Regions from separate parts of the Marinomonas sp. GJ51-14 genome, predicted to be linked through region 1. Evidence: predicted binding sites of a transcription regulator. Region 1 holds the regulator's gene; the other holds the start of a gene.

The links. The regulator FNR, encoded in region 1, switches genes on or off when oxygen is low (the NO sensors DNR and NnrR bind a similar motif). The targets are predictions, from matches to a motif close to TTGATNTANATCAA.
Region 2: the regulator FNR is predicted to act here: its motif matches at 4,536-4,549, upstream of AC0L3Y_RS07815 (cytochrome ubiquinol oxidase subunit I).

Annotation. Positions count from the first base shown of each region.
Region 1 covers NZ_CM147879.1:2,981,311-2,989,523, forward strand. Annotated here, with positions in the region: gene AC0L3Y_RS14245 (UPF0149 family protein) at 1-291, opposite strand, end outside; gene AC0L3Y_RS14250 (RecQ family ATP-dependent DNA helicase) at 388-2,145, shown strand; gene AC0L3Y_RS14255 (SprT family zinc-dependent metalloprotease) at 2,145-2,660, shown strand; gene ttcA (tRNA 2-thiocytidine(32) synthetase TtcA) at 2,785-3,624, shown strand; gene AC0L3Y_RS14265 (YfaZ family outer membrane protein) at 3,635-4,204, shown strand; gene AC0L3Y_RS14270 (adenine phosphoribosyltransferase) at 4,302-4,844, opposite strand; gene fnr (fumarate/nitrate reduction transcriptional regulator Fnr) at 4,870-5,631, opposite strand; gene hemN (oxygen-independent coproporphyrinogen III oxidase) at 5,653-7,023, opposite strand; gene AC0L3Y_RS14285 (alpha/beta family hydrolase) at 7,199-7,795, shown strand; gene tusA (sulfurtransferase TusA) at 7,839-8,066, shown strand; gene AC0L3Y_RS14295 (CBS domain-containing protein) at 8,131-8,213, opposite strand, start outside.
Region 2 covers NZ_CM147879.1:1,603,816-1,612,028, forward strand. Annotated here, with positions in the region: gene AC0L3Y_RS07800 (TRAP transporter permease) at 1-1,663, shown strand, start outside; gene AC0L3Y_RS07805 (hypothetical protein) at 1,728-1,865, opposite strand; gene cydB (cytochrome d ubiquinol oxidase subunit II) at 1,865-2,890, opposite strand; gene AC0L3Y_RS07815 (cytochrome ubiquinol oxidase subunit I) at 2,890-4,314, opposite strand; gene AC0L3Y_RS07820 (ATP-binding protein) at 4,698-6,626, shown strand; gene AC0L3Y_RS07825 (sigma-54-dependent transcriptional regulator) at 6,613-7,983, shown strand; gene AC0L3Y_RS07830 (KAP family P-loop NTPase fold protein) at 7,997-8,213, opposite strand, start outside.

The sequences.
Region 1 (8,213 bases):
ACAGGGAATCAAAAAGCCTTCTTCTGATTCTTGTTCTTTTTGAATATCTAAAAAGAGACGAGATAAATACTGAAGAATTTGCTTTTCTTGTTTCTCATTATCAAACTGAGGTGTGTCTTCAAAAATAACAGGTAACCACTTTTCTTCAGGAATACTAACAGGGCAAATAGATAATGCGGTTAAGAAACCATGAGCCATCACAAAGTTCTGACATTCTTCATGGACTTGATCTGATTCTAAAAAATTTTCTAACGTCTCTAACTCAAGGTCATCAAGAGGTTGGTGCGCCATGTAGATATTTCCTTAATACAAATTTAGTATTCGATTTTAGCGAAAAGAAGGTGAAAAATCGATGCAGAAAGTGCGCTGTTAAGAGATAATTCCAAAATGAACTTAAAGAAACAGGTACTTTCCCGTTTAGGCTACACTGAATACCGCCCATTGCAAGAACAAGCAATTGACGCGTTATGCTCAGGCCAAGATGTTTTGCTCGCAGCACCGACTGGAGGAGGTAAGTCTTTGGCTTACCAAGCAGCTGGGCTTATCCTAGATGGTGTAGCTATTATTGTTAGCCCCTTATTGTCTTTAATGTCACAACAGGTTGAAGAATTAAATAGAAAAGGTGTCCGCGCAAAATTTCTAAACTCAACTCTAAACCCAGGTGAGCAACACGATTTAGTTTCAGCCTTACGTCATAAGCATATTGATTTACTGTATTTGTCACCAGAGAAGCTTGTTCAGTCATCTGTTATGGGCTTTTTACATAGCTTCGATATTTCCTTATTCGCCATTGACGAAGCACATTGTATCTCACAATGGGGAAGTTATTTCAGGCCTGAATATAGCCAGCTTGGTCAATTGAAAGCAGCTTTTCCAACCGTGCCAATTATAGCTCTCACAGGAACTGTCGATAAAAACACAATAAATACAATTAAAGAATCATTACAGTTGAATAACTGTCTTGTTATGCATAGCAGTTTTGATCGCTCTAATATTCATATCCAAATTGCCCAGAAGAGAAAAGCCAAGCAACAGATTTTGTATTTTCTTCATAATGAGGTTCCTGGTGAAAGTGGTATTATTTATTGTCGTTCTAGAAAGAAAACAGAAGAGCTAGCTCATTGGCTTAATGAGTTAGGATTGTCTAGTTTAAGCTATCATGCAGCGATGACAGATTCAGAGAAACAAATCAATCATAAGTTATTCTCTGAGCAACATGGCACAATTATGGTTGCGACAACTGCTTACGGGATGGGGATCGATATTGCTCATGTACGTTTTGTCGTTCATTTAGATTTACCCAGCAGCCCTGAAGCCTACTTTCAGGAAGTTGGTCGCGCAGGACGAGACGGTAATCCTGCTAAATCTCTTTTACTATATGGTCTGCAAGATATGTTGCAGGCTCAGCAGTTTATTGTACTTCAGCCTTCAGGGTCTGAAAGCGATTCTCAACGTTTAGGTGATTTTTTTCGTATTTTAGAAGGTAGAGGTTGCAGGCGCAAAAATATACTTTCTCACTTCGATGAAAGAATTTCAGAATGTGGTTTTTGTGATCGCTGCCTTGGTAGTCATTCAGAGTTGAATATGACGACAGCAAGTCAAAAGCTTTTGTCTCTTATCTACCACACTAAAGGTTTGCAGCCATTTTCTGTTTTGATTCAAATATTACTAGGTAAAAAAACGAGAGCAACTAGTTTAATAAGAGCTGAATCATTATCGCTATTTGGAAAAGGAAAGGAACTTGCAGAGGCACAATGGAAGTCTATAATTCGCCACCTTATTGCCTATGAATACATTACATTAGGGCAATCTAGTGTTTTTACTGTTCAAATTAATGAAAAAGCTCGAGCTATATTAAAAGGTAATATACAGATTATTATCCCCAGTGAGCGTTATTATCCAATATTAAATGAAGACCAGCTATCAGCTGATAATATTAGCTTACATCGAATCCTATCTTGGAAAAAATCATTCAATGATGTTGATTTAAGTGATTCTCAGCTTAGACTCATTTGTTTGCATAAACCGAACTCTATAGCATCATTAAGTCGTTTAACCGGGTTACCAAAAGAAAAAGTGGCTATTTTCGCAGACAGTTTAATCAAAATCATACATGACGCCAGTATTAATGAGGTTATTGCATAATGATCTCAGTATCTCAAAAAAATCACGTAGCACCAGATGTAATGAATACCGTGATTGGGAGTGTTAATCTTTGTTTTGATAAGGCAGATGCTTTTTTCAATAATAGGTTTAAACGTGCGAGTTGTAATTTTAAACAAAGAGGGCGAGCTGCAGGTACTGCGCATTTACAAAAAAATGAAATTAGATTTAATTATTTTATGTATCAACAGGATCCAAATAGATTCATTGATACTGTTATTCCCCATGAAGTGGCTCACATTATCGTATTTCAAATTTATGGAAGTACAGTCAAGCCTCATGGAAAGGAATGGCAGGCTGTAATGATGAAGGTTTATGGTATAAAACCAGATAGAACTCATACTTTCGATATTCCTCCCCCAAAAGAAATTTATCAATACCATTGTGAATGCCAGCAGCATGATTTCACTAAGCGCCGGCATACAAGAGCACAAGGAGGTGTTCAATATATCTGTAAGAACTGCAATTCAAAATTATTTTTTAGGTCTAGAATCTAAATTGTTATTTGCTGTAAAAGTAAAAAAAGTGATTTTTTATGTACTTTTACATTATTACATCCATTTTTGATGCGATACCTAGATCCTTATAGTAATATATGCGCGTTTTGTTTATAGCGTGTATATGATGGATTTATCTAGTCGACCTAAAGAAAAATTGGAGCAAAATAAGCTCCAGAAACGTCTCCGTAGATTAACGGGCCAAGCTATTGCTGACTTCAATATGATTGAAGAGGGTGATAAAGTTATGGTTTGTTTGTCTGGTGGTAAAGACTCTTACACAATGCTAGAAATCTTAAGGAACCTGCAAGCCAGTGCTCCAATTGATTTTAGTATTATTGCTGTCAATCTAGATCAAAAGCAGCCCGGCTTTCCAGAACATATTCTTCCTGCATACCTAAAAGGTCTGGGGGTAGATTTTCATATTCTGGAACGTGATACTTACAGCATAGTAAAAGAAATCGTTCCAGAAGGAAAAACCACTTGTGGTTTATGCTCTCGTCTAAGACGTGGTTCCTTGTATGGTTTTGCTGAAGAAATTGGTGCTACCAAAATTGCTCTAGGTCATCATAGAGATGACATTTTAGAAACAATGTTTCTAAATATGTTTTTTGGCGGAAAATTGAAATCCATGCCGCCAAAATTACTGAGTGATGATGGTAAGCATGTTGTTATCCGTCCTTTAGCATATTGCAAAGAAAAAGACATAGAGGCATTTGCCCTTATGAAAGAATATCCGATTATTCCTTGTAATCTTTGCGGTTCACAGGATAATTTACAAAGACAGGTTATTAAAGACATGTTGAAAAAATGGGAAAAAGACTTCCCAGGTAGAACAGATTCTATGTTCACTGCTCTTCAAAATGTGGTTCCATCACATCTAGCAGACAAAGAATTATTTGATTTCAAAGGTTTAAAGCAAATACCATCTGCTTTTGATCGATTAAATATTATTTCATTATAGGATAATAGAAATGAATATTATGCATAAAGCTTTATTGTTAACATTTGGCATTTTAGGGTCTTCTTTTGTTAATGCGTCAACGGCAGGAGTCAGTTTAACTAATGAGACTGTGCAAGGTGATGTTAATTTAGATTTAGGTAGTTTTGGTCTTAATGCTGGCGTAACTCATGATTCAGATGAAAACTCATCTACAGGTCATATTGGTTTAACTGTAGAAGATTCTGAAGGAGATGGCGGACCGCTACAAGTTGGATTAGGGGTTCGTTTGTATGTTATTGATGCAGACTTGAATGATGATGAAAATGAAGTATCAGCTGCTCTTAGTCTTGGCGGCTGGTATCGTTATACACTTCAACAAGCAAATCGTTTAAGCATTTATGGCTCTCTATACTACTCTCCAGAAGTATTATCTTTTTCTAACTTAGACCATATGTATACTTATGATCTTCGTCTTGAATACATGACGATGCGCAATTCTCGTGCTTACATTCGTTATGGTAATACTGTTATTGTTTATGATGATGATAGTCGTAAGGAAATTAACAAAGGCTTCTCCGTTGGTGCTGTTGTTGATTTTTAAAAAAACGATTATGGATATAAGACAAATAAAAAAAGGTGGCTCATGCCACCTTTTTTTATTTGTCTTATTCTATTTTACGTTAGCTACAATTATAAAATTATTCACCATCATAAGCACAAAGACAAAAGACCGGGATGTCACTGTCTCTTAACTTTTGGCTACCGCCTAAATCTGGTAAATCAATAATAGCAGCTACTTCTTTTATATTAGCGCCTTGTTGTGTTAGAAGTTTTATTGCTGCGAAGAGTGTTCCACCTGTTGCAATTAAATCATCAAATAACAAAACTTCATCGCCAGCTTTGACTGCACCTTCTTGGATTTCTAATTCCGCTTCACCATACTCTAAATCGTATTTTTGTGAAATAGTTTTACCTGGAAGCTTACCTTTCTTACGCACTAAAATAAGAGGTTTTTGAAGCTCATAAGCAAGTACGGCAGCAATCAAAAAACCACGAGCATCAATACAAGCAATATGTGTAATATCCGTAGACATATATCGGTGAACATAGGCGTCAACAACCATCCTCATACCTTTAGGATCACTAAAGATAGGAGTAATATCACGAAAACTAATGCCTTCTTTTGGCCAGTCTTCCACTGTTTGTATTAGTGATTTAACATAAAAATCATCGTAGAGCATATTTAGTAACGCCTTAATTTATCGATCAAATGTTGGCGATTTTACCACAATCACTCGCAATCCCAACGAGTTTTTGCATTTCTGGGAAGTCGACTATCTCAATTTCTTTGCCATCTACATGTATTAGCTCATTTTTCTGGAAGCGGGTAATGACGCGGCTTACAGTTTCGACAGCAAGTCCAAGATAGTTTCCTATTTCTCCACGGGACATAGAAAGTCGAAAAGAGCTTGCAGAATAGCCGCGTTTTTTGAATCGGTTGGATAGATTTAGTAAAAAAGAAGCTACTTTTTCATCCGCATTTTTCTTACCAAGCAATACCATCATTTGTTGATCGTCAGAAATTTTTCGACTCATCACTTTAAATAATTGATGTCTTAACGATGGTATTTGTGCGGATAGCTCTTCTAAATGGCTGAACGGGATTTCGCAAACTGTCGTTGTTTCCAATGCTTTAGCAGAAACCGGGTAAGTGCTCGAATCTATACCGCTTAGACCAACCAACTCACTAGGACAATAAAAACCAGTAATTTGTTCTTCACCATAGGATGTAATGTTAAAGGTTTTTAATGTCCCAGAGCGAACAGCATAAACCGAATCAAAGATTTCCCCTTGGCGAAAAAGAAATTCTCCTTTTTTTAACGGTTTCTTACGTTCGATAATTTGATCTAGCTTATTGATGTCTTCATCTGCTAGGGCAATAGGCAGACAGAGAGCACTCAAACTACAATTTTGGCATTGAGATGTAAGAGTACTGTTAAAACGTGTCTGTGCGTGTGTTGTTGACATGTGAATCTCCCTGACCTGAATTTATATAACTTTTGAGTATTTTATACTGTTGTTCAAATACTTATCGAAAACCATACAAATACAGCGAATAAGCAATCTACCTCGGTCTGTAACGTTAATAATGGTCTGCATTCCATTATCTTTTATTTCGATCATACCATCTTCGATCATAGGTATAAGATTATCAACTTCTTCTGCAAAATATTCAAAAAAACTAATATTATATTTTTGTTCGATAGTACCTGTATTTAATTCAAATTGAGCAATAAGCGTCATAATGACTTGGTGACGAACTCTGTCATCAAAATTACTAATGTAACCTCTATTGATAGGTAGTTGACCCTTTTCAATACTGTGTTGATATTGATCTAAATCTGTATAGTTTTGGATATAAACGCCATCTAGGTCACTAATAGCAGAGACACCAAATGCAACTAGGTCAGTACCTGCGTGAGTGGTATAGCCTTGGAAGTTGCGCTGTAACATACCTTGTTTTTGAGCTTTAGCTAAAGTGTCATTAGGTTTTGCAAAATGATCCATACCTATGTATTCATAACCAGATGAAATTAGATATTCAATGCTCATCCTTAATAATTCAACTTTAATACTAGGTATAGGAAGGCTTTCATCAAGTATTCGTTTTTGAGCTTTAAAACGTTCAGGTAAATGGGCGTAATTAAAAAGAGATATACGATCTGGAGACAAAGCAATTACCTTGTCTAAAGTATCTCTAAAACCCTCAATGGATTGAAACGGTAAACCATAGATCAAATCAAAATTAATTGATTTAATGCCCATTGCACGAGCATCCTCCACAAGATCTGCTACCATTTTAACTGGTTGGACTCGATGTATGGCTGCTTGAACCTTACTGTCAAAATCTTGAACGCCAACACTAATTCTATTTATCCCCATTTCAGTGAACAACTTAAGTTTGGATGGCGTTATTTCTCTAGGATCTATTTCTATACTGTAATCTTGAGAGCCATCATTAATAAGGTTGAAATGCTGGTTTATTATATCAAATAGACAGCGAATGAGGTCTTCTGTGAGGAAAGTAGGTGTTCCACCGCCAAAGTGAAGCTGTGTAACTTGCCTCGAATGATCTAGCATCAAACTACGCAATCTCATCTCTTCACCAAGTAATTCAACATACTCAGCACCTTTCTCATATTGCTTGGTCACAATTTTGTTGCAAGCACAGTAATAACAAAGGTGAGCACAAAACGGGATATGGAAGTATAAACTAAGAGCTTTATCTGAAGGCATCATCATTTTATCGATTAAAGCGATTTTACTGATGCCTGTATTAAATTGTGGTGCTGTTGGGTAAGACGTATATCTAGGTCCTGATAAATCGTACTTACTAACGAGTGAAGAATCCCAAATCATGATTTGTTCCTATTAAAATTTCTAATAGAAGTTTACTCCTTAGCAATCAGGAGTTTTCTGATCCAGATCAAGGATATTAACCTGTTAAGAAAATAAGGCATTTGGTAAATTAGGTTGGATAAGGTGCCCTGTAACCATATAATCACCATCAATATTATTTTTAGTAAATATATTCATGGAAAACATATCTTTTTACCTTGCTCATGGAGCAGGTGCCGGCCACAGCAATGCATTTTTGAATGAACTTGGTGTTGCGATTACAAAAACAATGAATCAAGAAGTCATTCCTGTTACTTTTTCTTATATGAAAGAGCAAGAAAAGACGGCTAAAAAAAGACCACCGCCACCATTTAAGTATCTTGTTCCTGAATTCGCAGATTTCATAGCAGAAGATGAGGCTTGTATTGTCGCAGGTAAGTCTATGGGAGGGCGTGTGGCAACTCAGCTGTCTAGTCTACCTATGGTAAAAGCCATTGTTTGTTTTGGTTTTCCTTTTTATCCAGCAAGTAAGCCTGAAAAAAACAGACTATCTTTTCTTGATAACCTTCAGGTGCCTTGTTTAATAATTCAAGGGACAAGAGATCAACTAGGGTCATACGATTGGGTAAGCCAGCAGTCTCTACCAGAAAACGTAACTGTTATTTGGGTAGAAGGGGCTGATCACGACTTCAGAACCTTGAAGAAACAAAATCAAAGTATCACTGACACTATTTCAAACCTTGCTGAAATAACACAGAATTGGCTTAATCATAGTGTTAAATCAACCATTTAAAAAAACAAAAATATTGGTCTAATTTATATAGAAGAGAATTAATATGGAACACCAAGCTTTGCTTGATGCAACTGGCTTACTTTGTCCTGAGCCAGTCATGATGCTACATGTGGAAATGCGAAAAATAGAATCAAAAAGTGTACTTAAAGTCATTGCTACAGACCCATCTACGACACGAGATATTCCCAAGTTTTGCCAGTTTCTTGGTCATAAACTAATAAATCAAGTACAGGATGGAGAGACTTATTACTATTGGATAGAGAAGAAATAAGATTAATCAAAAATACCTCCATATTCCAAATATGGAGGTATTTTAATCACTTTATTAAGTCTTGTTATGCAACCTTAAGATTTCTACTTTGAAATTTTTGACCTAAAATTGCACTGTGATAAGTGTGCTCAAAACTAGAAAAAGCGA
Region 2 (8,213 bases), 1.4 Mb from region 1:
TTTATGGCATTACTATATCGATATTATCATGCGTGGCGCTATGTCGATTGGGCAAGACAAATGGGTGTTTTTAGCCTTGATTACCCTAGTGTTTGTTTTTGTCAGAATGGCGGTTGGTTGGGCGTTGATTACTTTAATGACTGCAGCTTTTCTATACGCTTACTTTGGTGATTTGATTCCTGGGAAATACGGTCACGGCGGTTACGATCTTAATCGTTTGGCGTCGACACTTATGTTGTCGACAGAGGGGGTCTATGGTGTACCAATGGGCGTTGCCGTTGAATATATTTTCCTGTTTAGTTTGTTCGGTGCGATTTTAACCAAGATCGGTACGGGAGAAGTATTTGTTAATATAGCGCGAGGCCTGACAGGGCGAGTGCAAGGTGGCCCGGGTTTGTCAGCGGCGTTATCCAGCGCATTATTGGGTTCGCTAAATGGCAGCGCGGTGGCGAATGTTGTAACTACGGGGACTTTTACGATTCCCTTGATGAAGCGTGTTGGTTACAGTGCAAAATTAGCTGGTGCAATAGAAGCTGCTGCTTCTTCTGCTGGGCAAATAATGCCTCCAGTAATGGGCGCAGCAGCTTTTTTGATGGCAGAAATGATTGGTATTCCTTACGCAGAAGTGGCGTTAGCCGCTTTGGTACCGGCGTTATTGTATATCTTAGCTTTAATGATTTCGGTACGCCTAGAAGCTGGTCGCCTTAACTTAGCAAGAGATACAGAAGCGGGCTTGCAGTTACTTCTTGAAACCCTGAAAACAAAAAGCTATTTATTGCTTCCGTTGGTGGTGTTGATTGGGCTGATGATTTCTGGAAAATCGCCTACCCAAGCAGCGGTGATGGGGATTGTTGCGGGGTTGCTAGTGTGCCCTTGGAAGAAAGCCACACGGATTAATGTCGTCGATATTATCGACGCTTGTAAAGAGACATTAACTTGTACATTACCGATTGTTGCCGCGGTGGCTGCAGCGGGTGTAATCATTGGCATATTGAACCTCACTGGCATGGGGTTGATGTTGTCAGGTTTGATTATTGAGCTTGGTGATGGCAATTTGTGGGCGGTTTTATTACTCACTGCGTTGGCGTCGTTTGTATTGGGAATGGGCTTGCCGACATCTGCTGCGTATTTATTACTCGCGGTATTGGTTGCACCCGCGATGACACAATTGGGGATGGAAACTTTATCAGCGCATATGTTTATTTTCTATTTTGGGTTGGTGTCTGCCATTACTCCGCCAGTTGCATTAGCCGCTTATGCCGCGGCGACAATCTCTGGTGCAGAACCGAATGAAACCGCAGTGGAATCCATGCGTTTAGGCTTTGTGAAACTCTTGGTGCCCTTCCTATTCGTCACCATGCCAGGCGTTTTATTGATAGGTTCGACTGAAAGTATAGTGGCTGCGATCACGTTTGCTACCTTAGCAACGACATCTATGAGTATTGGCTTTTCTGGCTGGCTGAGAGTGAACTTATCGTGGGTAACTCGATTGTTGTATGTTGTCTCAGCAGTGCTAATTGCTTGGCCTACAGCATCAATCGATCTGTCTTTCATGGTCGTAGGTGCACGAGTGATTGGTTTTGTTTTATTCGCTGGACTGTTGTTGAAAGCTTGCGTTCGGCCAAAACCGGAGGCGATGACCGCCGCTGAAGTTGAATCATAACTTAATAGAAAAACCATCTACTCAATTGAACTTGAATAGATGGTTTTTTGAGCAATACGAGCTTTTAAGGTAACCCAGCCATGAGTAGTTTAATGCCATAGGAGGTTAAAATGAGTGCAATGGAGCCGCTTAAATAAAGTAACAAAAACCATTGCCAGGATTTAAGCTGAGCGACTTTGTCTTTCATTGATTTAAAAAACATTAATATCCCTCCTGATAATCTTCTACTTTCCCCGCAAAGACTCGATAACCCCATATTGTGTAAGCACAAATAAGCGGCACAAAAATACAAACGCCAGGTAACAAAAAGAGCAAACTGCTGTCTGGTGATGCGGCTTCCAGAAAGGTTAATTGTCTTGGAATGAGATAAGGGAATAGCCCAACGACCAAACCTGCAAAACCGAGCAAGAACAAAGTGGCGGCATACCAAAACGGTCGAGCTTCATGGCTTTGTGCTTGTTTATTGTGAGCTCCCTGATTATGAGAGAGTAAGTCCTTCCAGGCCAAAACAGCGACAAAAAGCGTAAGAATTGGCAAAGGCGACAGTAGTAAGAAGTTATAACCGGTAAACCAACGTTCTCGGATTTCGGTCTGGCTAATCACAGTCCATAAGCTGACCACAACCATGGCAAAAAGTGTGATCAATAAAAGATGCTTTCCAAGTTTTGCAGCATGCTCTTGAATGCGCCCTCGGCTTTTCATGAATAAGTAACACGCCGCTAATAAAGCATAACCAGCCATGACAGAAAAACCCGTCAACACAGAGAAGGGTGTTAACCAATGCAGGCTAGAAATACTACTGCTGCCTTCTGGAACGCCTTGAACCAAGGAGCCAAGTAACATGCCTTGGCAAAAAGCAGCAATGGCAGAACCTGCACTAAACGCGAAATCCCAATAAGGCCGAGAGGTATCGGATTTAAAACGATACTCGAAGGCAACACCACGGAAAATCAAGGCAAACAACATCAACATAATTGGCAAGTAAAAGGTAGAAGTGATGCCTGCATACGCCGCTGGAAAGGCCGCGAACAGAATCACACCACCAAATACCAGCCAAGTTTCGTTGCCATCCCAAACGTGTGAAATAGAGCGCATTAAATGATCCCGTTCACCTTCTTGGTTAAACCATGGATAAAGAATGCCAATGCCTAGATCAAAACCGTCCAACAGCACATACATGAAAATCGCAAAACCTAAAACGAGGAAGTAGAAAAAAGCCAAATCCATTATTTATCTCCTTGTTCTTTGTTTTTTGCTTCTTTATTCTGTAAAAGCTTCACCCAAGCAAGTGCGTAACCAGGTGCCTTCATTCCGACCAATTGTTTTTCTAATGCCTCCATGGATGGTGGACCTTTCTTAATGAGTTTTCGCATGAAATAGAGATAAACGCCTAACAATAAAGTGTAAATAATCACAAACATAATGAAGGTAAATAACACTCGTTCTGGCGGTAATGGGGAGACAATTTCCGACGTACGCACTAAGTTATAAACAATCCAAGGCTGACGGCCAATTTCAACCACATACCAACCTGCCAAGACGGCAATGACTCCAGACGGTGTGAATAAAGCCACCAAAGCCAGAAAGGGCTTGTTTTCAAATAGGCGATCTTTTCGACGTAAAACCAGAGCCAATAACGCGATGCCCAACATACCAAAACCAATACCGACCATGACGCGGAATGACCAAAATACTAATGGCACATAAGGTCTGTCTTCTGGCGGAACGGCTTTTAAACCTTGTACCGCACCGTCCCAAGAATGGGTAAGAATGAGACTGCCAAGGTTTGGAATGCCTACTTCGTAATCATTGGATTCTGTTTCCATGTTTGGCATTGCGAAAAGCAACAGAGGCACGTTTTCTTCTTTTGCGTCCCAAATGCCTTCCATTGCTGCCAATTTAGTTGGCTGATGTTCTTGTACGTTCAAGCCGTGCATGTCACCAATCCAAGCTTGTAGTGGTGTCAGCACTAAGGCAAACCACATACACATAGACAGGCCTTTTTTCGCAAAAGGAATGTTTTTCTTTTTCAGCAAGTAATAGGCGCTAATACCTGCGACAAGAAAGGTTGCAGTAATCAGTGACGCCATGACCATGTGAGTAAGTCGGTACGGCATAGAAGGGTTGAAAATAACTTCCATCCAACTTTCCACTTCAAACTTGCCTTCGACAATTTTGTAGCCTGTTGGCGTTTGCATCCAAGAATTCGCCACAATGATCCAGAATGCAGAAAACCAAGTGCCGATCATAACGACCATGGTTGAAAAGAAGTGAAGTTTTCGACCCACCCGTTGCCAGCCAAATAACATGACCCCAAGGAAACCTGCTTCCATAAAAAATGCCGTTAGCACTTCATAGGCCATCAATGGCCCTAAAACAGCGCCAGTGATTTCAGAGAACTTGGAGAAGTTCGTGCCGAACTCATAAGACAGCACAATCCCAGAAACGACGCCCATGCCAAAGGTAATCGCAAAGGGTTTGATCCAGAATTTAGCCAGCTGTAAATAATACGGGTTATGGGTTTTTAGCCATAAGCCTTCCCAGATCGCAATCAGCGTAGCAAGGCCGATCGTGATACTCGGGAAAATGATGTGGAAACTCACAGTAAAGGCAAACTGGAGTCGGGATAAGATAGCGACGTCGAGATCCATTGTTATTCCAATAATGAATAGGAAGCCTGTATCAGGCTTCAGTTAGTAAGATAGGTTTAAAACATTACACACAGTGTCAGAACTTCTTGTTGATTCTGATAGTGCGCAGTTGTTGATATGCCAATGGAAGTAACGCCAAACCCACAATGCTAAAAAGTGCGATGATTTCAGTCATAAAAAAGCCAGTATTCATAACGCTTGCCCCGTTAATAGATAAAAGATTGAGATAGATCAAAAGACTCAGTAGAGTGATAGCAATTGATAGGCCAATGTTTATAGATTTTTATCTGATTGATTTTTAAAGGTATTATTTTATTTTTGCTAATATCGTAAAAGAAGTTTACGATTTCTCTCTATTTATGGTGTAAACGAGGTTTACAGTTGTGACGCTCTCATTAATGTTTGAAGTCGCCATGTTGGTGTCTAGTGTATGTGGCTTTTTAGTTGCAGCTTGGCTGTTATGGCGTGCTCGAAATCAAGGCGATCTACAGGCATTGGCGGGTTTTGCCATCATGATGGCGATTTGGTGTTTTGGTCATGTAATCCTGTTCCAAGGTTATGACCGCCTTGGTATTTTTATTATTCTCGCCAATCCGCTAATGCCAACATTCTTTCTGCATTTTGCCATTCGTTTTGTGAATTCAGGAGCCGCAAAAGAAACGTTTCTTGATCGGCTTCATCAGGCTATTCCTTGGTTTTATTTAATGAGTTTTGTTGTGGTGTTAGAAAGCTGGTGGACGGGCGGTGGGGATGCCATTAGCACGCCGGATACGCGTTCCTTTTTTGTCTTTACGGATGCCGGTTTATTGAATCTGGTTTACACCGTATTGATTGGTATCTTGGCCCATGGGGTGTTGTTGTTCGGTTGGTACCGTCATTCTGGCAATAAGAAACGCTCGATTCTCGCTATGTTTGGCGTTGGTGCTTGGGGCTTATTATTAGCTACTAGCTTTGTTTTCCCTTCTTTTGGCATCAGTTGGTTTCCTTATCCAATGTTGTTACTGCCAACCTATTTGTTGCTTTTGGTTTATGGCGTTGTTCGTTACCAAATCCTTTCAGTGAATGCGTTTGCCAATCGTGCCTTGCTTTGGGTGGCGATGATGTTGGTGATTTTGTGTTTAATCGCCGTAATGAGTGTGGTGTCTGGACGGATTGGTTTACAGGCTTTGGCGAATGTTCCGAGCTGGCAACTGTGGTTGTATTCTTTATTGATTCTGGTGATGTCAGCATTGATTTATCAGCCGCTCAATCGTTTGATTTCAAAATTGATTTACCCCGGTGCAGTATTAAATGAAACCGTCTTGGATACTTGGTCTAGTCAGTTAAAAGAAGCACAAGATTGGCAGCAATTAATAAAAGTTGGTGAAGGCTTACTTTCTTCTCAGATCAGACGTAACGTGACCATAAAGCTGGATTTTAGCGCCGCCGATTATGCTGATAAAAAACCAGATGAAAATTCTAGTAAACACCTTGATAGCAGTCATGAATTAGCCTTAAACGTATCTCGTTCTGAATCCGACTGGCGTTTCGTCTTGTTGGGTTGGGACGATGCGAGTCCGGGAATGCGATTAACCGCAGAGGTTTTTGCTTCTTTGTTTTCGACCAGTTGCGGTTTGCTTGAACGGTCGTTGGCATTGGCTGTGGCAGAACGAAAACGCCTTGATGAAAAACATCTTGTGGAGTTGGGAAGTTTGTCTGCCGCCATGGCCCATGAATTGCGCAATCCCTTAAACATTATTGCGATGGCGGCTTACGATACACCGCCAGAAACACGCCAGCACATTCAAATTCAATTACAAAGAGCAGACCGCTTAGTGAGCGACATGCTGGTGTATTCGGGTGGACTCACATTGCAAATTTCCTCTACGCCGTTACGGGCTTTAATTACCAGCGTATTAGCGCAAGCTCAGCTGGGCGATATTCGTTACGAGTTAGAGATTGACGAATCCCTTGAGCTAGACGCAGACCCTCAACGCCTTCAGCAAGTCTTTGTTAACTTGATTGATAACGCCACGGCTTTTTTACGTAATCAATCGGAAGGAAAGTTATTCATCGAAGCAAAGTCGGATGGTGAAATGCTGGTGATTCAAGTGCATAACAATGGTCCAGAAATTGATGAACACTTACAAGGTGAGGCGCTGTTTCAACCTTTTGTGACGAAACGAGCAGGCGGCAGTGGCTTAGGTTTAGCGATAGTACGTCGTATTCTTGATGCTCATGGTGGCCGAATTCGTCATCGTTCTGATACGAACTGGCCTGTCACTTTCGAAATAGTCTTGCCTCAACGGAAGGAAGAACATGATGCAAAATAAAATTCTACTGGTCGATGATGAGCCAGCGTTTCGAGAATTAGCCAGTCGTTGGTTAGCGAACCAAGATTATCACGTCAAAACCGCTGGCAGCTTAGAAGAAGCGCGTGATGTGATCGGCAAATTCGATGCGGATTTAGTCTTGCTCGACCTTTCCATGCCACCGCATTTTGATCCTCAAGTGACTTTGGATTCTTTGTCAGACTTTGACGGTCGCCCCGTGATTATTATCACTGGTAACGCAGACCGTGACTTGGCGTTAAAAGCCGTTTCCCTTGGCGCTTGGGATTTCATCGCCAAGCCCATTGATCCTGATATGTTGGCTGTTGTGGTTCGCCGAGCTATCACCAAAACTACCTTGGAGCGGGAATTAAACCAGCTCAAACAGTCGACACAACAATCTCAAGGTGCGGCGTCTTATATTGGTCACTCTGCGAGTTCACAAAAAATCCGTGCCTTAATCGAACGCATTGCGCCAACAGACGTGCGTGTTTTGGTCACTGGGCCATCGGGCACAGGCAAAGAAGTGATTTCACGCACCTTGCATGACTTGAGCCACAGAGCGAGCAAAGCGTTTGTCTCTGTTCATTGTGGCGCGATTCCTGCTGATTTATTGGAAAGTGAATTATTTGGTTACATGAAAGGCGCATTTACCGGCGCGGAAAAAGACAAAGTCGGCTTGCTCAGTCTTGCGGATGGCGGCACATTATTCTTGGACGAGATCGGCGAAATGCCACTGGCGATGCAAGTAAAACTGCTACGAGTGTTGCAAGAAGGCACGTTTTTCCCTGTTGGCGGACGAGAGCAAAAACACATCGACATTCGTGTTGTGTCTGCCACTAATGCGGATTTACTAGGGAAGGTTCAAGAAGGCAGTTTTCGAGAAGATTTATACTATCGAATTAAAGGCGTAAACATTGAAACACAATCTCTGTCTGATCGATTGGAAGACGTTCCCGTATTACTGCAAGCTTTTCTGCATCGCTTGCAATCTCAGCAGTCCAAAAACTTACAACTTAGCTCAGAGGCGTTGCAATGGTTTCGAGACCAAACTTGGCCTGGTAATGTCCGTGAGCTAAAAAATGCGTTAGAAAGCGTCGCGTCTATTTGTCCAGAAGGGCGCATTAGCATGGACGATATTCAGCTTCTTTATCCTAGTATTGATCGCATAAGCAAGTCGCAACTTATCTCTGATTCATCTATTAGTGAAGCCACCTTAGACGAGCAAGTTCGAGAGCTGGAAATTCGCCTGATTCACCACGCCTTAGAGAAAAGCCAAGGTAATCGAACTCAAGCTGCTAAACAGCTCGGTATCTCAAGACAGGGATTAATCAAAAAAATAGAAAGGTATGGGTTGTGAGGATGACGCTTATTTAAGCGTCATCAGAACTTGTGTCGCCATCGATCCAATCTAAAGCAGAAGCGAGTTCGACATAATCCTTGTATTGATCAAGTGTTACTTCGTTAAAATTACCTTTGTAATATAGGGCTTGTAACCATGATGAACCTACTTCGGTGTTCATAGTTTGTCCATAGTAAGTTATTAGATTGGCTTCTATGTCTTTAAGTGAGTGGTTCTTTTTTTCAAAA